Regions from separate parts of the Pseudomonas imperatae genome, predicted to be linked through region 4. Evidence: riboswitches for the same ligand, from Rfam matches in the RefSeq annotation. Region 4 holds a riboswitch; each other region holds the start of a gene.
What was found. A riboswitch is a leader RNA that binds a small molecule or an ion and turns the genes downstream of it on or off. The one in region 4 is predicted to bind cobalamin.
Positions count from the first base shown of each region.

Region 1: linked by a shared signal. The riboswitch ahead of ACWKWX_RS21295 (TonB-dependent receptor) and the one ahead of ACWKWX_RS12045 (ABC transporter substrate-binding protein) in region 4 are both predicted to bind cobalamin.
Region 2: linked by a shared signal. The riboswitch ahead of cobO (cob(I)yrinic acid a,c-diamide adenosyltransferase) and the one ahead of ACWKWX_RS12045 (ABC transporter substrate-binding protein) in region 4 are both predicted to bind cobalamin.
Region 3: linked by a shared signal. The riboswitch ahead of cobW (cobalamin biosynthesis protein CobW) and the one ahead of ACWKWX_RS12045 (ABC transporter substrate-binding protein) in region 4 are both predicted to bind cobalamin.

Region 1 covers NZ_JBSKHP010000017.1:107,039-111,905, forward strand. The annotation lists gene ACWKWX_RS21295 (TonB-dependent receptor) at 1-1,985, opposite strand, end outside; cobalamin riboswitch at 2,094-2,299, opposite strand; gene ACWKWX_RS21300 (DNA-binding protein) at 2,419-3,408, shown strand; gene ACWKWX_RS21305 (hypothetical protein) at 3,415-3,846, opposite strand; gene ACWKWX_RS21310 (fumarylacetoacetate hydrolase family protein) at 3,987-4,682, shown strand; gene ACWKWX_RS21315 (helix-turn-helix transcriptional regulator) at 4,741-4,867, shown strand, end outside.
Region 2 covers NZ_JBSKHP010000007.1:186,707-191,573, reverse strand. The annotation lists gene cbiB (adenosylcobinamide-phosphate synthase CbiB) at 1-89, opposite strand, end outside; gene bluB (5,6-dimethylbenzimidazole synthase) at 86-736, opposite strand; gene ACWKWX_RS11360 (cobyrinic acid a,c-diamide synthase CobB) at 736-2,049, opposite strand; gene cobO (cob(I)yrinic acid a,c-diamide adenosyltransferase) at 2,046-2,657, opposite strand; cobalamin riboswitch at 2,790-3,017, opposite strand; gene ACWKWX_RS11350 (PQQ-dependent sugar dehydrogenase) at 3,322-4,638, shown strand; gene ACWKWX_RS11345 (C40 family peptidase) at 4,720-4,867, opposite strand, start outside.
Region 3 covers NZ_JBSKHP010000009.1:50,324-55,190, reverse strand. The annotation lists gene ACWKWX_RS13325 (GlxA family transcriptional regulator) at 1-472, opposite strand, end outside; gene cobM (precorrin-4 C(11)-methyltransferase) at 589-1,341, opposite strand; gene ACWKWX_RS13315 (cobalamin biosynthesis protein) at 1,400-1,795, opposite strand; cobalamin riboswitch at 1,891-2,082, shown strand; gene cobW (cobalamin biosynthesis protein CobW) at 2,177-3,244, shown strand; gene cobN (cobaltochelatase subunit CobN) at 3,248-4,867, shown strand, end outside.
Region 4 covers NZ_JBSKHP010000008.1:71,111-75,977, reverse strand. The annotation lists gene ACWKWX_RS12060 (LysR family transcriptional regulator) at 1-143, opposite strand, end outside; gene ACWKWX_RS12055 (DUF4142 domain-containing protein) at 331-825, shown strand; gene ACWKWX_RS12050 (class I SAM-dependent methyltransferase) at 909-1,835, shown strand; adenosylcobalamin (AdoCbl) riboswitch at 2,002-2,142, shown strand; gene ACWKWX_RS12045 (ABC transporter substrate-binding protein) at 2,144-3,166, shown strand; gene ACWKWX_RS12040 (FecCD family ABC transporter permease) at 3,166-4,194, shown strand; gene ACWKWX_RS12035 (ABC transporter ATP-binding protein) at 4,191-4,867, shown strand, end outside.

The DNA.
Region 1 (4,867 bases), on a different contig from region 4:
CGCACGTCCGGCAGCACCTGCCACCCAAGGTTGGCATCCACCACCGTATACCCCGGCACCTGCGCGCTGTTGGCGGTGTTGGCGTAGCGCGCATCCACGTAGCGCAGGCCGGCACCGGCGTCGATACGCTCGGTGAGAGCCTTGCTCAGCCACAGGTTGGCGGTGCGCCGCGGCACATCGGTGGGGCGGTTGCCGGCGCGCGACAGCACCTGGCCATCCACCGCTTCATCGAAGTCATCGTAACGGGCGCGCACCACCGCGGCGTTCGCCGACAGCTGCCAATGGTCGGCCAACGCCAGTTCCAGGCTGGCCTCCAGGCCTTTCGAGGACTGCTGGCCCACCTGCAGGGTGTCGCGGGTGATGGGGTCGGTGGTCAACAGCTTGCGCTTGACGATGTGGTACGCCGCCAGGGTCCAGGCGCCGCGGCCGTCCCAGAACTGCTGCTTGAGGCCCAGCTCGGTCTGCCTGGCCCGGGCCAGGTCCAGCTGCTGCTGGGTGGGGTTGAGGGTGACCAGGTCGCTGACGCCGTCCTGGCTGGTGCTGTACTGGCCGTATAGGGACAGCTGGTCGGTGACCGCGAACACCAGCCCGGCGCGCCAGTTGCCGCCGTCCAGATTGACGTCGCTGCGGGTGCCGGTACGCGCGTCGTCACGCTGGATGTGGTTCTGGTCGCGGCGCACGCCGGTCACCAGCGCCCAGCGTTCCGACAGCTGCAGGCGGTTCTCGGCGAACAGCGCGAAGGTCTGAGTGGTGCTCTGGCTCAGCGCCTGGAACGGCGACTGGCTGTGGAACCAGCCCGGCGCTAGCGCCCAGGGGTCTACGTAGTCGCCACCGACGTCGGTGTAGGGCGAGTTGTTGGCCAGGCCGAAGCGGATGCGGTTGTACTCGGCGCCGACCACGGTCTTGCTGGCCAGCCCCAACAGGCTGTGGTCGAAGGTGAAGGTCTGGCGGTCGCCCAACTGTTCTTCGTGATGCTTGATTTCCAGGTAGCTGCCGCGCAGCAACTGGCCCTGGCTGCTGTCCCAGCTGTAGCTTTCGGCGTTGCGCCAGTGGCGGCGGCTCTTGATGTAGTACAGCTCGTTGCTGGCACTGACGGCGTCGCTCAGGGTCCAGTCGCTGGTCAGCCGGGTCCATTGGTCGTCGTAGTGCTGCACGGCGTTGCGCACGTTGTAGTTCTTGTCGCGCAGGCTGTCGTGGTAGTGGCCGTCGATCAGCGGCGTGCCCAGGTAGTTCATGGGGCGGCTGTCACCGCGCTCGTGGGCCAGGGTGAAACTCAGGTCGTCGCTGGCCTGCCAGCGCAGGGCGCCGCTGAAGGCCAGGCTGGACGACTGGCCACGGTCTACCCAGCCGTTGCTGCTTTGCTGGTCCAGGGTCAGCCGGTAGCTGAGGCGCTCGCCCAGCGAGCCGCCGCTGTCGAACGCGGCCTGCTGGCGGTCGTCGCTGCCGTAGCCCACGCGCAGGTGGTTGCTGATGGCGCCGTCGAAGGGCTTCTTGGGGATCACGTTGATCACCGCGCCGGTGGCACCTTCGCCGTACAGCACCGAGGCCGGGCCGCGGATCACGTCGATGCGCTCCACCATCCACGGGTCCACCGGGAAGGTCTGGGTGCCGGCACCGGTGTACAGGCGCGCGCCGTCGAACAGGGTCATCACCGACTCGTGGCCGCTGAAGCCGCGCGCCGACAGCGCCGTGTTGCCGTTGCCCGGCGCGGCGATGCTGGTGATGCCGGGGGCGCGGGTGACGGCTTCCTGCACCGTGAGGTTGTTGCGCTGGTCGATGGCGCCTTCGTCGAGGCTGCTGATACTGGCCGGGGTCTGCAGCGGCGTCAGGTTCAGGCGCGAGCCTGCCGTGCCAGGGGTGGCCAGCGCGGAGTCGGCGTGTTCGCTGATGGTGGTGGCCGGCAGCGCCAGCTCATCGGCGGCGTGCACGGGCAAGGACAAGGCCAGGCACGGGGCCAGGCTGTGAAGCAGGGAAGTGCGGGACATGCTGTTCCAACTACAGTCAGGAAAAGATGAACCCGGAGGGACACGCATGGCAAATCGCGGGCGCAAACGCCCACGGAAACCGGCCTGCGCCCGCCCACCGCGGGTTGCCAATTGAAGCGTTTGCAGGCCGGTCTCCGGGCTTGCGAGGGTCATGAACGCGTCGCCTTCCCATGCTCTATGCACAGTGGCCTGTTGACGCGTTCGCTCGCTTACCGTTGCGGGGGCAGCGCCGGACTGATCACCAAAGTGACGCACCGGCTTCCCGTTTCACCCTGAGCACGGCGGCTGAGGGCACCTGAAACTGGCGCGCATTCGACCACTGATGTGGATCCAGGTCAATGTTTCAAACCCGATACGGCGACTTTCCCAGGCACCGTGGTATATTGCGCGCCATTACAGAATACATACCGCAGTACACTTCATAGGAGCAGGCATGGCACGGGGTGGGATCAACAAGGCAGTGGTGCAAAAGGCGCGTGAGGCGCTGCTGGCCCGGGGCGAGAACCCCACCATCGACGCCGTGCGCGTGGCGTTGGGCAACACCGGTTCGAAGACCACCATCCACCGCTACCTCAAGGAGCTGGAAGAAACCGACCAGCGCCGCCAGGCCCCGCGCGAGCACCTGACCCAGGAGCTGGGCGAGCTGGTAGGCCGCCTGGCCTTGCGCCTGAAGGAGGAGGGCGACGAGTACGTGCAGCAGGCCCAGGCGCGTTTCGACCTGCAGAAAGCCGTGCTCGAAGCCGACCTGGCCGAAGCCGCCAAGGCCCACGCCGCGTTGCTGCAGCAGTTCGAGATCCAGGCCGAGGCCCTGGCCAGTGAGTCGGAGCAGCTGGCTACCTGCCGCACCTCGTTGCAGGCCGAGCACACCCGCAACGCGCGGTTGGGCCAGGAGTGCAGCGACCTGCAGCTGCGCGTGCAGGAAAAGGACGAACACATCCGCTCGCTGGAAGACAAGCACCAGCACGCCCGCGACGCCCTGGAGCACTACCGCCAGGCGGTGAAGGAGCAGCGCGACCAGGACCAGCGCCGCCACGAAAGCCAGGTGCAGCAGGTGCAGGTGGAAGTGCGGCAGTTGCAGCAGAGCCTGATCGTCAAGCAGGACGAGTTGATGCGCCTGAACCGCGACAACGAGCGCATGCTGGTGGAGGCACGCCAGGCGCGCAAGGATCAGGACACCGCCACCCAGGCCCTGGCCGACAAGGCCGCCGAGGCCACGGCCCTGGCCACGCAATTGGCCCAGGCGTTGGGCGCACGCGAGGCGCAAGCCCAGCAGATCGAGGGGCTGCGCCAGGAGCAGGCGGCCCAGGCCAAGGCCAGCAAGGCCCAGGTGCTGCGCGAGGCGCGCCTGGAGCAACAGCTGCAACAGGCCAACGCCACCTTGGCGCAGTGGCGCGCCGACCGCGCCGCGGCCAGCGCCGAGTAACGCCGCTCAGGGCTGGGAAGGGGTATCGTCCGGGCCCACCGGGTGCAGGCCGCTGCGCAGGATGCGCCGCACCCGCTGCATCTTCTCCACCGAGCCGGGCACGCCGTTGCCCATGTCCAGCAGGGCCTGGGCGCACAGCTTGGGGCCGTAGCCGTCGAGCTTGGCGAATTCCTCGCCGGACATGTGAATGGTTTTGAGGGCGAAGGCCAGCAGGTTGTCGCCCGGGTTGGGGCCGTTGAGGATGCCCTGGATCATGTACGCCAGGGCCTGGCGGTACTGGCCCTGGGTGTGGATGGCGGCGCAGTCGATGTCGGTGCCGGCGAAGGTCTGCACCATCAGGCGGCGCATGACCTCGTCGAGCAGTGCCGGTTCGCTGCCGTCGTCCTCGAACACCTTGGTGCGGCGCAGAGGAATGACGTTGTCGTCGTGATCGCTCATGGGTACTCCTTGTGGTGACGCTACAGGGAAAGTATGCGCCATTGCGTTGCGCTGTCCATAATCCGCGCGGCGCTGTCCAAGCCAGGCACCGTTGCGAGCGGGCACACTGCAGGCCTGCCTTTGCCATCAGGAGCCCCTCCATGACCGAGTACGTGATTGCCCCACCGCCCGCCGCCAGCGTCGCCATTGCCGGCGACAGCCGCCGTTTCCCCGTGCGCCGGGTGTTCTGCGTGGGCCGCAATTATTCCGAGCACGCGCGGGAAATGGGCCATGACCCGGACCGCGAGCCACCGTTCTTCTTCTGCAAGCCCGCCGACGCCGTGGTGCCGGCCGAGGGCGTGATCGCCTACCCGCCGCTGACCGCCGACCTGCACCATGAGGTGGAACTGGTGGTGGCTATCGCCGAGGGCGGCGTCGACATCGCCCCCGAGCAGGCCCTGGCGCATGTGTGGGGCTATGGCGTGGGCCTGGACCTGACCCGCCGCGACCTGCAGGCCCAGGCCAAGAAGCAGGGCCGGCCGTGGGACTGGGCCAAGGGCTTCGACGAGTCGGCGCCGTGCACCGCGTTGATCCCGGCCAGCACCCTGGGCCACCCGGCCAGCGGCGCCATCTGGCTCACGGTGAACGGCGAGGAGCGCCAGCGCGGCGACCTGGCGGACCAGATCTGGGCGGTGCCGGACGTGATCGCCTACCTGTCGCAATCGGTGGCGCTGCAGCCCGGCGACCTGATCTTCACCGGCACCCCGGCCGGCGTCGGCGCCTTGCAGCCCGGCGACCAGGTCAGCGCCGGCATCGACGGTGTCGCCCAGTTCGCCTTGCGCATCGGCCAGCGCTGACAGCCGCCGCGCCGCGCTTTAGACTGGCGGCGTCTTTCCGGCTTTCGAGGTTGCTGCCATGTCGTCCCTGTCCCGCGTGCCCACCTACGGCATGCAGCAGCGCAGCAACCGCGAGGATTTCTACATCCGCGACAAGCAGGAGCGCGAGGCGCTGACCTCGCCGCACCGCCACGAATACTTCCAGA
Region 2 (4,867 bases), on a different contig from region 4:
CCGAAGGCTACCAGCGGGTGACGGCTCTTCGGCTCGCCAAGCAGGGCATCCAGCGCCACGCCGGCAACGGTGACCAGGGCGATGCTCATGGCTTAACCCCCCAGTGGTTTTCATACAGCATCTCGCTCAATGGCTTGGCCTCGGCCCAGCCTTCCATCACCAGCATGGGCGATGGGTAGAATTCGGTCACCGGGCCCAGGCACAGCACGGCCATGGGCTTGGCGCCGGCGGGCAGGCCCAGCAGGTCGGCCAGGGCCTGGGGGTCGAACAGCGAGACCCAGCCCATGCCCAGGCCTTCGGCACGCGCCGCCAGCCACAGGTTCTGGATGGCGCAGGACAGCGACGCCAGGTCCATCTCCGGCAAGGTACGGCGGCCGAAGATGTAGCGCTCGCGGTCGTCCATCAGCGCCGCCACCAGCACCTCGGCGCAGTCGTTGATGCCTTCCACCTTGAGCTTCATGAACTCGTCCGAGCGCTCGCCCAGGGCCTCGGCGGTGCGCACCCGCTCGTCCTCCACCACCGCCTGGATACGCTCGCGCAGGGCGCGGTCGCTGATGCGGATGAAGCGCCAGGGCTGCATCAGGCCGACGCTGGGCGCCTGGTGCGCGGCGTGCAGCAGGCGCGCCAGCAGTTGCGGGGCGACGTCGCCGCCGGCGAAGTGGCGCATGTCGCGGCGCTCACCGATGGCTCGGTAGATGGCCGCGCGCTCGGCGGGGGTGTAGGCGTTGTCAGTCATCAAATGTGCGAGGCCCCTTTGGGGCAGAACAGGGCGGCAACGGCCGCCGGGTTGGACGGGAAATAGAAGTGCACGTACGACGCCGTCAGCCGGCCATCACGGTACACCGCCTCGGCGCCGCGGCCACCGTTGGGGCTGAGGCCACGGGCGATGGGCTCAAGCGCGGTGCTGGTCAGCGAATGGTGGTAGGTGTGCCCGCGCAGGGTGCCTTCGGGCAGCTCCACGGCTTGCAGGGCCAGGGCCGCCAGGCGCTTTTGCATCACCGCTTCGCCAGGCAGCAGGCCCAGCAGCTCGGCGCGCTGGCCGTCGACGTCGGTCAGGGCGTCCAGCAGGTAGAGCATGCCGCCACATTCGGCCAGCAGCGGTTTGCCTTCGGCGTGGTGGCCGCGAATCGCCGCCAGCATCGGCGCGTTGGCCGCCAGGGTGTGGTGGTGCAGTTCCGGGTAGCCACCGGGCAGGTACAGGCTGTCGCAGGGCGGCAACTGTTGGTCATGCACCGGCGAGAAGAAGCTCAGCTCGGCGCCCATGGCGCGCAGCAGGTCGAGGCTGGCGCCGTAGGTGAAGGCGAAGGCCTCGTCACGGGCGACGGCAATGCGCACGCCGGCCAGCAGCGGTTCGCACGGCACCGGGGTGGGCGCAGCAAAGGTGACCGGCGGTGGCAGCGCGACTTCGCAGCTTGCCGCCAGGGCATTGGCGGCCGCGTCCAGGCGCAGGTCCAGGTCGTTCAGCTCGCTGGCCTGCACCAGGCCCAAATGGCGGCTGGGCAGTTCGATGCCGGTCTCGCGAGACAACGCGCCGTACCAGCGCAGGCCTTCGGTGAGGCTGCCTTCAAGCAGTTGCGCGTGGCGCAGGGTGCCGACGCGGTTGGCCAGCACGCCGGCGAACGGCAGGTCCGGCTGGTAGCGCGCCAGGCCCAGGGCCAGGGCGCCGAAGGTCTGGGCCATGGCGGTGCCGTCGATCACGCCCAGCACCGGCACGCCGAAGTGCCGCGCCAGGTCGGCGCTGCTGGGGGTGCCGTCGAACAGGCCCATCACGCCCTCGATCAGGATCAGGTCGGCCTCGGCCGCCGCTTCCCACAGCAGGCGCCGGCTTTCCTCGGCGCCCACCATCCACAGGTCGAGCTGGTACACCGGCGCGCCACTGGCCCGTTCCAGGATCATGGGGTCGAGGAAATCCGGCCCGCACTTGAACACCCGCACCTTGTGCCCCTGGTTGCGGTGCAGGCGCGCCAGGGCGGCGGTGACGGTGGTCTTGCCCTGGCCAGAAGCGGGTGCTGCGATCAGCACCGCCGGGCAATGACGCGGCTGGGTCATAGCTCGATGCCCTTCTGGGCACGAATGCCGGCCTGGAAGGCGTGCTTGAGCATGCCCATCTCGGTGACGGTGTCGGCCAGTTCGACCATCTCGTCCTTGGCGCCACGGCCGGTGACCACCACGTGCTGCATGGCGGGACGCGCCTGCAGGTCGGCCAGCACCTGGTCGAGGTCCAGGTAGCCGTGCTTGAGGGCGATGTTCAGTTCATCGAGAATCACCAGGCCGATGCTCTCATCCTGCAACAGGCCACGGGACACTTCCCAGGCGGCCTGGGCGGCGGCGATGTCACGCTGGCGGTCCTGGGTTTCCCAGGTAAAGCCCTCGCCCATCACGTGGTAGCGCACCTGCTCGGGGAAGCGGCGGAAGAACAACTCTTCGCCGGTGGCGTTGCGGCCCTTGATGAACTGCACCACGCCGCACTGCATGCCGTGGCCCATGGCGCGCGCGAGCATGCCGAAGGCCGAGCTGCTCTTGCCCTTGCCGTTGCCGCTCAGTACCAGCAGCAGCCCGCATTCGTTGGGCGCATTGGCAATGCGCTCGTCAATGATCGCCTTCTTGCGCAACATGCGCGCCAGATGGCGTTGTTCACGTTCCTGGGATTCACTCATCGCAGCTCTCCGCTACACCTGCACACAGGCGACATCGACGAAAAGCCGCCGCCCGGACGGACGCAGCACAGACTCGTCAATGCCGCTCTCACCCGCGCGACAGAACAAAAGGGGACCGGCAAGCCAGCGGCTTGCCAAGAAGGGTTCCAGGCCGGTCTCCGGACTCATGAGCGGGGGCATGCACACCCGGGGCCACGCGCCTTCCCGAGCCAATTCGGCCCAGTGGCGCCATGCGCGACCTTGACTCATTTACCGTTGCGGGGGCAGCGCCGGGCTCGCACACCTGCGGCGGCTCACCGGCTTCCCTGTTTCACCCTGCCAGCCGTGGGGCTGCAGGGCACCTGAAACACGCCGGGAAGGTTAGAGGGTTGGGGGTGGGAGGTCAATTAAAGCTCGCCATACCTCCCCCGTAGCAGCTGCCGCCAGGCGGCGTCCGGCCCTGACGCGGCCTTCGGCCGCTGCTACGGAGCGCGTGCACCTTTGTCGATCGCGTCGCCTGCATCGCGGCCAAGGCCGGCTCCTACCACGAACGGCGTAGGAGCCGACTTTAGTCGCGATGCAGACGACGCCGTTTCAAGACAGTTGCTGCTGCGGGGTTTTATTGGAACCACTGCCCTACCCCGCCCCTCTACAGCACATACCTCCGCCTCAGCGAGCAATTACAATGCACAAGACCCGCCTGGCCCTGATCATCCTCGCCTCCAGCACGCTGCTGGCCTGTGGCGAGTCCTCGACCCTGAAGGTGGCCGACGGCACCGGCCCGCACCCGCAGCTGCCGGCGCCGAACAAGACACTGATCCCCACGGTGAACATCGCCGACGCCATCGGCTGGCCCGACGGCGAGAAACCCCAGCCGGCCAAGGGCACCCAGGTGGCCGCCTTCGCCGAGGGCCTGGACCACCCGCGCTGGCTGTACGTGCTGCCCAACGGCGACGTGCTGGTGGCCGAGACCAACGCGCCGCCCAAGCCCGAGGACGCCAAGGGCATCAAGGGTTGGGTAATGAAGAAGGTCATGGGCAAGGCCGGCGCCGGCGTGCCCAGCGCCAACCGCATCACCCTGCTGCGCGACACCGACGGCGACGGCGTGGCCGACACCCGCACAGTGTTCATCGCCAACCTCAACTCGCCGTTCGGCATGACCCTGGTGGGCAGCGACCTGTACGTGGCCGACACCGATGCCCTGCTGCGCTTCCATTACAACACCGGCGCCACCGCCATCAGCGGCCAGGGCACCAAGGTGACGGACCTGCCGGGCGGGCCGCTCAACCACCACTGGACCAAGAACGTCATCGCCAGCCCCTCGGGCAACAAGCTGTACGTCACCGTGGGCTCCAACAGCAACGTCGGCGAGAACGGCCTGGACAAGGAAGCAGGCCGCGCGGCGATCTGGGAGGTGGACCGCGCCAGCGGCGAGCACCGCATCTACGCCTCCGGCCTGCGCAACCCCAACGGCATGGGCTTCGAGCCGCAGACCGGGCAGTTGTGGACCTCAGTCAACGAACGCGACGAGATCGGCAGCGACCTGGTGCCTGACTACATCACCTCGGTGAAGGACGGCGGCTTCTATGGCTGGCCGTTCAGCTACTACGGCCAGCACATCGACAACCGCGTCAGCCCGCAGAACCCGGCACTGGTGGCCAAGGCCATCGCCCCGGACTACGCCGTGGGCCCGCACACCGCTTCCATCGGCTTCACCTTTGCCAGCAACAGCGGCGGGCTGGCGGCGCCGTTCAACCATGGCGCCTACGTAAGCCAGCACGGTTCGTGGAACCGCAAGCCACACAGTGGCTACAAAGTGATTTTCGTGCCGTTCGTGGACGGCAAGCCCAGCGGCCAGCCGATCGACGTGCTGACCGGGTTCCTCAACGACAAGGAACAGGCCATGGGCCGGCCGGTGGGCGTGACCGAGGACCACAAGGGCGGGGTGCTTGTGGCGGATGACGTGGGGAACAAGATCTGGCGGATTACGGCTGAGAAGTAAACAACCTGTGGGAGCTGGCTTGCCAGCGAGCTTTGGGGGAAACCCGAACAGCTCGCTGGCAAGCCAGCTCCCACAGGCGCATCAAGGGTTATGCGCCAGGCTTGCTGGTTGCAGCACGCGCTTGGCGTTCAGGTAGGCGTGTTGCCAATACGGCTTGTTGAGGTAGTCCAGCTTCACCGTGCCACCCGTGGCCGGGGCATGCACGAAGCGGCCCTCGCCCACGTAGATG
Region 3 (4,867 bases), on a different contig from region 4:
CGCGGCTGTAAGTGTGCAGGCGTTCGCCCTGTACATCGATGGCCGGGAAGGCCTTGAGCGCTTCCACGTCGGCCCAATGGGTGGTGGCGCGGTGGCCATCCAGCAGGCCGGCGTGGGCCAGGATCAGCGCGCCGGAGCATACCGAGCCCAGGCGTTGCACCTGCGCGGCGGCGCGGCTGAGCCAGTCCAGCAGCGGCTGGTTGGCGAATTGCGCCGCCTCGCCGCGCCCGCCGGGCACCAGCAGGGTGTCGAGGCTGGCGGGGTCGGTGTCGTGGTAGCGCTGCTCGGCATACAGGCTGAAACCTGCCGAGGTCGCCACCGGGCCGGCCTGTTCCCCCAGCATCAGCAGGGTGTAGGCGGGCGCCCGGCCCAGGCGCGCCAGCTCCTCGTTGGCCGAGGCGAACACCTGCATCGGCCCGGTGACGTCCAGGCTCATCACCTCGGGATAAATCAAACAGGCAATCCGGCGCATAAAAACTCCTGGCTGAATTCTCCGTAGCAGCAGTCGTCTGTGGGAGCTGGCTTGCCAGCGAGCTTTTAGGGCCTCAACAGCTCGCTGGCAAGCCAGCTCCCACAGGGCTGCCGCTGCTACAGGGGTTGTCTGTAAAGGTGCGCGTGGCCGGCGCGGTACAGCGCCGACTCGCCGAAACAGTCAGTGTCCAGCACCCGCCCGACCAGGATCAGCGCCGTGCGGCGGAAACCCTTGGCCGCTACCTTGGCTTCAATGTCCGCCAGGCTGCCGGTCACCCAATCCTGGTCCGGCCAGCTGGCCTTGTGGATCACGGCGATGGGGCAGTCGGCACCATAGTGGGGCAGCAACTCCAGCACGATTTTCGACAAATGCTGCACGCCCAAATGAATGGCCATGGTCGCGCCGTGGCGCGCCAGGTCGTGCAGGGCTTCGCCTTCAGGCATCGGCGACTTGTCGGCATAACGGGTCAGGATCACCGTCTGCGACACCCCCGGCAGCGTCAGCTCGGCGCCCAGCAGGGCAGCGCAGGCGGCAGTGGCGGTGACGCCAGGGATGATTTCGAAGGGAATGCCGCGTGCGCGCAGGCAACGGATCTGCTCGCCGATGGCGCCATACAGGCTCGGGTCGCCCGAATGCACCCGCGCCACGTCCTGGCCGCGGGCGTGGGCGGCGGCCAGCAGGTCGATGATCTGCTCCAGGTGCAGCTCGGCGCTGTTGACCACCTGTTCGGCCTGGTGGCCTTCGAGCACGGCGGCGGGCACCAGGGAGCCGGCGTAGATGATCACCGGGCACTGGCGGATCAGCCGCTGGCCCTTGACGGTGATCAGTTCCGGGTCGCCGGGGCCGGCGCCGATGAAGTAGACGGTCATGTGCAAATCCTGAAGAAAACGAATGCTGCTTGAGCGAAATTCAAGTGCGAGGCGGTGATTATCCGGGAATCGGGCCCGCTTGTGCCAATGCGAGGGTGGCCTTGGGGCTTTTTTGCCGGCTGACGCGCAGCTGGCTGCCGGGCCCGGCCAGTGCCAGCGCGGCGCTTTCGGCCACGCCGTGGCAGCCGGTGTGGCTGAAGGCGACGGCGGAGCGGTGGGTCAGCCGGGGCTCGAAAGGCGCGAGCTGCGCGGCGCTGAAAAGCGTCAATGGCACGTCCAGCGCCTGCGCCAGTTCCAGCAGCCCGGCCTCGTCGGCCTTCAGGTCAATGCTCGCCACGCCCGTCACGTCGCCGCGGCTCAGGCCGTGGTGGGCGAGGGTGGTGTCGAGCAGGTCGGCCAGCACGCTGGCGGGGCAGCCGCGCTGGCAGCCGAAGCCGGCGTAGAGGTCAGGCATGGGAGGCGTCCGCACATTGCAAGCCACCACTATACCCGTAGCCGCTGCCGCAGGTAGCGGCTACGGGGCGATGTTGACCTTCCCCCCCACACTGCGTAGCCTTGCACCTTCGAGGTTCTCCGCCACGCGGAGCCAAGATGGGAATGCGGTCCAAGCCGCAGCTGCCCCCGCAACTGTAAGCGGTGCGCGCCCCGGCAATGCCACTGCGTTCCACGCGGGAAGGCGCCAGGGTCGGCTTTCGAGCCCACGCCGCAAGCCAGGAGACCTGCCTCGACAGACTTCCACTACAACCGGGCGGGGTGATCCGGTGGCGAATGCACCCGCGTGCCCGGCACCCGCGGTTCTCGTCCCGTTTGCCCGCCATATTGCCAAGGGCATCCGATGAAAACACTGGCCAAGCTTCCCGTCACCATCGTCACCGGCTTCCTGGGCTCGGGCAAGACCACCTTGCTGCGCCACATGCTGGACAACGCCCAGGGCCGCCGCATCGCGGTCATCGTCAACGAATTCGGCGAGCTGGGCATCGACGGCGAAATCCTCAAGCAGTGCACCATCGGCTGCACCGAGGAAGAGGCCACCGGCCGCGTCTACGAACTGGCCAACGGCTGCCTGTGCTGCACCGTGCAGGAAGAATTCTTCCCGGTGATGCGCGAACTGGTGGCCCGCCGTGGCGACCTCGACCACATCCTCATCGAGACCAGCGGCCTGGCCCTGCCAAAACCGCTGGTGCAAGCCTTCCAGTGGCCGGAAATCCGCAGCGCCTGCACCGTCGACGCGGTGATCACCGTGGTCGACAGCCCGGCCGTGGCCGCCGGCACCTTCGCCGCCTTCCCGGACCAGGTCGACGCCCAGCGCAAGCTGGACCCCAACCTGGACCACGAATCGCCGCTGCACGAGCTGTTCGCCGACCAACTGGCCAGCGCCGACCTGGTGATCCTCAACAAGGCCGACCTGATCGAGCCCGAGGCCCTGGCCGCCGTGCGCCGCGAAGTGGCCGAGGAACTGCCGCCGGCGGTCAAGGTCATCGAAGCCAGCAGCGGCCGCCTGCCGCTGGACGTGCTGCTGGGCCTGGGCGCCGAGTCGGAAGAACACATCGACGGCCGCCTGACCCACCATGATCATCACCACGACGACGATGATCACGACGACCACGACCACGATGCCTTCGACTCCATCTCCATCGAGCTGCCCGAAGCGCCGGAAGCCCAGCTGCTCGACGCCCTGACCACCCTGGTGGTCAAGCACGGCATCCTGCGGGTCAAGGGCTTCGCGGCCATTCCGGGCAAGCCGATGCGCCTGCTGATCCAGGGCGTGGGCACCCGCTTCGACAAGCACTTCGACCGCGCCTGGCGCGCCGAAGAAGCGCGTAGCACGCGCCTGGTGCTGATCGGCCAGGAGCTGGACGCGGCCCTGCTGGAAAGCCAGCTGCGCGCTGCCCTGAACGGTTAAGCCATGCACCTGCTGAGAACCCAGCCCGGCGGTTTCGTGCCGGACGACAGCATCGCCGACCTGGGCCAGACACCGGCCGAGCTGGTGATTCTCTGCAGCGGTGACTCGCACCTGGCGCTGCTGGCCGAGGCCGCCCGGCAACTGCCGGACGACTTCCCCAGCCTGCGCCTGGCCAACCCCATGCAGGTACAGAACCACGCCTCCGTGGACCTGTACGTGGACGAGGTGTTGCGCCACGCCAAGGTCATCCTGATTTCCCTGCACGGCGGCATCGGCTACTGGCGCTACGGCGTCGAGCAGCTGGTGGCGCTGGCGGAACGCGGCGTGCAACTGATCCTGGTGCCCGGCGACGACCGCCCCGACCCCGAGCTCAGTGACCTGGGCACCGTGGGCCGCGAGGTGGGCGAACGCCTGTGGCACTTCCTGCGCCAGGGCGGCATGGGCAACGCGTTGTCGTTGTTCAACTGCCTGGCCAGCCAGTTTCTCGGTCGCGACTACGCTTGGGCAGAACCCCAGGCGCTGCCGCGCACCGCCATCTATCATCCGGCCCACCATGATGCCGGCCTGGCTCAGTGGCAGGCCGACTGGCAACCCGGCCAGGCTGTGGTGCCGCTGATTTTCTACCGCTCGCACCTGCAGGCGGCCAACACCGGTTTCGTCGACGTGTTCTGCCAGCGCCTGCTGGCGGCCGGCCTGAACCCGCTGCCCATGGCCGTGGCCAGCCTCAAGGAGGCCGGCTGCCTGAGCCAGGTGCAGGCCTGGATGGACGAAGTCGGCGCGGCGGTGATCCTCAACACCACCGGCTTTGCCCAGTCCAGCCCGGAAGCGCCGCACCTGCGGCCGTTCCGCCGCGACATCCCGGTGATCCAGGCCATCTGCGCCCAGGACAACCAACCCGGCTGGGAGGCCAGCGAGCAGGGCCTGGGCCCGCGCGACCTGGCCATGCACATCGCCCTGCCGGAGCTGGACGGGCGCATCATCAGCCGCCCCATCAGCTTCAAGGACCTGGCCTGGCGCAGCGAGCGCAGCCAGTCCGACGTGGTCTGCTACCGCGCGCACCCCGAGCGCATGGATTTCGTCGCCGAACTGGCGCGGCGCTGGGCCGAGCTGGCGCGCCTGCCCAACGGCCAGAAGCGCATCGCGCTGATTCTGGCCAACTACCCGACCCGCGACGGCCGCATCGGCAACGGCGTGGGCCTGGACACCCCGGCGGCGGCGCTGAACATCCTGCGTGCCCTGCACGTCGAGGGCTACCCAGTGCAGGGCCTGCCCGCCAGCGGCACGGCGCTGATCCAGCAGTTGCTGGGTGGCGTCAGCAACGACCTCGACAGCCTCGACCTGCGCCCCTGCGCCCAGAGCATGGCCATGGACGACTACCTGGCGGCGTTCGCGCGCCTGCCGCTGGCCAACCAGCAGGCGGTGCGCGAGCGTTGGGGCGAGCCAAGCGCCGACCCCATGTGCCGCAGCGGCCGCATGATGGTCGCCGGCCTGCGCTTTGGCCTGACCTTCGTCGGCATCCAGCCGGCTCGTGGCTACCAGCTGGACCCCAGCGCCGTGTACCACGACCCCGACCTGGTGCCGCCCCACGGCTACCTGGCGTTCTATTTCTGGCTGCGCCACGCC
Region 4 (4,867 bases):
TTGAGCGCGCTTTCCAGCTTTTCGATGCGCCGGCTCAACGCCGGCTGGGAGATGCTGATGGCCTCGGCGGCCTTGCGAAAACTGCCCTTCTCCACCACTGCGCGAAAGGCCTGCAGGTCGTTCAGGTCGAAATTGATGCTCATCCCGGTCACTCATGCCGAATTTTATTTATCCGATCAGCTTAATGCATGAATGGCCAGGATTGATGCTGGACCATAGTCGAAAGACCGTTCGTCGCCGCCCAAGCACCAACGCGGTGGCCGGGCAATCCATTGTAGGGAGCGAGGCGTCACCCTCTCGCTTCCCGAACAATAACGACGGAGATTTCCCATGGACGCATTCAAAGCAGGCACGCTTGTGCTGGCCCTGACCGGCGCGCTGGCAAGCCCCGCATTCGCCGCTGCCACCAGCGCCTTTGTCGCCGATGCCACCGCAGGCGGCATCACCGAAGTCGAGGCTGGCAAGCTGGCGCTGCAGAAAAGCAGCTCGGCGGACGTGAAGAGCTTCGCCCAGATGATGATCAAGGACCACGGCGCGGCCAACCAGAAGCTGGCGGCGCTGGCGCACAAGCTGGACCTGGTGGTGCCCGACGACGCCACGTTGATGGACCAGGCGAAGAAGAAAATCCTCGAAATGCGCGACGAGTCCTTCGACAAGGCCTACGCCGCCAATCAGGTGAAGGCCCACGAAGACACCATCGAGCTGTTCCAGAAAGAGGTCGAATCCTCCGACAAGGCCGAGCTCAAGGACTTCGCCAAACAGACCCTGCCCAAGCTGCAGGAGCACCTGAAAATGGCCAAGGAACTGCAAGCCAAGCATCAGTGATCCTGGCGCGCACGGCCGTGGATTTCCCACGGCCCTGCGCCAGCGTTTACCATGGGCGCTTTATGCCCTGCCAAAAGTCTTTCATGAACGCCGACGCCCTCGCTTTATTGCAGCAACACCTCAGCACCGCCCTGCAACACCCGCCTGCCGAAACCCGCCGCCTGTTCCACGGCCGCGGCCGCTGCTGGCCGGGCCTGGAGCAGATCACCGTGGACTGGCTGCAGGGGGTGCTGCTGGTGTCGCTGTTCCGCGAACCGGCCGCCGACGAGCTGGCCGCGCTGAAGCCGCTGCTGCTGGCACTGGCCCAGGCCACCCCACAGGTGCACAGCCTGATCCTGCAGCACCGCTACCTGCCCGACAGCGCCGCCGAATGGCTGCTGGGCGAGCCGGTGGAGCAATGGTTCATCGACGAGGACGGCCTGCGCTACCAGCTGGACCTGGGCCGCAAGCAGAACATCGGGCTGTTCCTGGACATGCGCTACGGGCGCCAATGGGTGCGCGAGCAGGCCGCCGGCAAGCGCGTGCTGAACCTGTTCGCCTACACCTGTGGCTTCTCGCTGACGGCCATCGCCGGCGGCGCCGAGCACGTGGTGAACCTGGACATGGCCCGCGCCGCCCTGAGCCGCGGCCGTGACAACCACCGCCTGAACGGCCACGACCTGGACCGCGTGAGTTTCCTGGGCCACGAGCTGTTCAAGTCGTGGGGCAAGGTCAAGCGTGGCGGCCCCTATGACCTGGTGATCATCGACCCGCCGTCGTTCCAGCGTGGCAGCTTCGTGCTCACCCAGGACTACCGCAAGGTGCTGCGCAAGCTGCCCGAGCTGCTGACCGAACAGGGCGTGGTGCTGGCCTGCGTCAATGACCCGGCCATCGGCTCCGACTTCCTGATCCAGAGCATGGCCGAGGAAGCGCCGCAGCTGACCTTCCAGCACCGCCTGGAAAACCCGCCGGAATTCCCCGACGCCGAGGCCGAAGGCGGCCTCAAGGCGCTGGTGTTTACCAGCGCCTGAACCTCGCATGACTGCGTAGCCGCTGCCGCAGGCTGCGCTGGCCCTTGTCCACGCTGAAAATCTCCAGCGTACGCCAGGGCCAGCGCAGCCTGGCGGCAGCGGCTACAGCGTTTGATCCAGGGAAGGTGAACGGCAGGTTGCTCTCTTGGGCAATGCCACTTACCCTCTGCGGGCTTTTTAATGCGTGCAGCAGGAAGCCGGTGCAACTCCGGCGCGGTCGCGCCACTGTGTTCGGGCCTCCCGAAAGCCAGACCTTGCTGCACGCCATTTCTTTCGCCCAACGGACGCGCCATCCCGGGAGCCGCTGCATGCTGTTACGCCGCCTTGCTTTTGCCTGCCTGTGTTTATCCGCCGCCTCAGCCGTAGCCGCCGCGCCGGCCAGCCACTACCCGCTGACCGTGCAGAACTGCGGCCACAGCGTGCGCATCGACGCCCCACCACAACGGGCGGTCAGCCTCGGCCAAGCCAGCACTGAATTTCTGCTGTCCCTGGGCCTGGGCCCGCGCATGGTCGGCACCGGCGTGTGGTTCGGGCCGCTGCCGCAGGCGCTGGCCGCCGCCGGCGCCAAGGTGCCGCGCCTGGCCGACAACGCCCCCAGCTTCGAGGCCGTGGCCAAGACCGCGCCGGACATCGTCGTGGCGCAGTACACCTACCACATCGGCCCCCAAGGCGAGGTGGCGACGCCCGAGCAGTTGCTGAAGCTGGGTATCCCCTCCTACGTGTCGCCCAGCGACTGCGACGGCAAGGGCGTGACCGCCACCTCCAACGCCGATGGCAGCCGCAGCCAGCTGTATTCCCTGGCCCTGGTGGACAAGGAAATCAGCGAACTGGCGACCATCTTCGACGTGCCCGCTGCCGGCCAGGCCCTCAGCGCACGCCTGCATGAGCGCGTGGCGGCCGCCGTGAAACTGGCCAACGCCACCGCGCACCCACCGCTGTCGGTGCTGTACTGGTTCTCCAGCACGCGCCTGGAAGGCGACCCGTGGGTGGCCGGCAAGCACGGCGCGCCGGGCTATATCTCCCAGGTGCTGGGCCTGCGCAACGTCATCGACAGCGATGAGGAATGGCCCGGCGTGAGCTGGGAGAGCATTGCCGCCCGTGACCCCGACGTGATCGTGCTGGCGCGCATGCAGCGCCGCCTCTACCCCGCCGACGACGTCGAGAAGAAGCTGGCCTTCCTGCGCAACGACCCGGTGACCCGCGAACTCAAGGCGGTGCGCAACGGTCGCCTGATCGTGGTCGACGCCAACACCCTGAACCCGTCCATGGGCGTGGTCGACGCCATCGAGCAGATCGCCAAGGGCCTGGCCGACACGGGCAAGGCGCCTTGATGCCAGTGGAGCGCAGCCGCCTGGGCCGCTGGGCCCTGGCCCTGCTGGCGCTGTTCAGCCTGGGCCTGTCGATTGCCCTGGCGGTGTCCCTGGGTGAGCTGGACATTCCCCTGGCCGTGACCCTCAAGGCGCTGCTCAACGGCCTGGGGCTGGGTGCCTATGAGGTGCCGCGGATCCAGCAGGGCATCATCTGGGAATACCGCCTGAGCCGCGCGCTGGTGGCCGCCTGCTGCGGCGCTGGCCTGTCGCTGTGCGGCGCGGTGTTGCAGGCGCTGCTGCGCAACGCCTTGGCCGATCCGTACGTGCTGGGCATCAGCGCCGGCGCCTCCACCGGCGCGGTGCTGGTGATGCTGCTGGGCCTGGGCGGCGGCTTGATTGGCATCTCCCTGGGGGCCTTCCTCGGCGCCGCGCTGGCGTTCGGCCTGGTGGTGCTGCTGGCCACCGGCATCCGCGGCGGCCCGGCCCAGGTGATACTGGCCGGCGTGGCCGGCGCGCAGCTGTTCAACGCCCTGACCGCCTGGATCGTCTCCACCTCGGCCAACGCCGAACAGGCGCGCAGCGTGATGTTCTGGCTGCTGGGCAGCCTGGGCGGCGTGCGCTGGGCGGACGTCGGCTTGGCCGCTGCGGTGGTGGGCGCCGGCCTGCTGGTGTGCCTGTACTGCGCGCGCACCCTGGATGCCTTCGTTTTCGGCGACGACGCCGCCGCCAGCCTCGGCGTGCCGGTGGCGGGCCTGCGCTGGTTGCTGTTCGGAGTGACGGCGCTGATCACCGCCACCCTGGTGAGCATCGTCGGCGCCGTGGGTTTCGTCGGCCTGGTGGTGCCGCACATCGCCCGCCTGCTGGTAGGCCCGCGGCACGTGCGGCTGCTGCTGGCCTGCGTGCTGATCGGCGCCAACTTCATGGTGCTGGCCGACATCGCCTCACGGTTGATCGTGCCCGGCCAGGTGCTGCCCATTGGCGTGGTCACCGCCCTGGTCGGCGCGCCGGTGTTCGCCGCCCTGCTCTACCGCAACCGGGCGGCGCCATGAGCCTGCGCGCCGACAACGTCGGCTGGAGCGTCGACGGCCAGGTGATCATCGACGGCATCAGCCTGGACCTGCCCGCCCAGGGCACCCTGGGCCTGATTGGCCCCAACGGCTCCGGCAAATCGACCCTGCTGCGCCTGCTGGCCGGCCTGCGCACGCCCAGCCAGGGCAGCGTCAGCCTCGACGGCCGCCCACTGGCGCAATGGCCGCGCAAGGCCGTGGCCCGGCGCGTGGCGCTGGTGGAACAGCACGCCGGCACCGAGGTGGACATTCGCGTGCAGGACATCGTGCGCCTGGGCCGCACCCCGCACCGTGGCGCGCTGTCGGCCTGGACCCAGGAAGACCAGGCCATCGTCGAGCAGGCCCTGGCGCGCACCGGCCTGGGCGCCCTGCGGCTGCGCAGCTGGCACAGCCTGTCGGGGGGCGAACGCCAGCGCACGCAGATCGCCCGTGCCCTGGCCCAGGGCCCCAGCGAACTGCTGCTGGACGAGCCCACCAATCACCTGGATATCCAACACCAGCTGCAGCTGCTACAACTGATTCAGGGCCTGCCGGTGACCTGCGTGATGGCCCTGCATGACCTGAACCTGGCCGCGATGTTCTGCGACCGCCTGGTGCTGCTGCAACAGGGCCGGGTGGTGGCCAGCGGCAGCCCGGAACAGGTCCTCACCGCCGG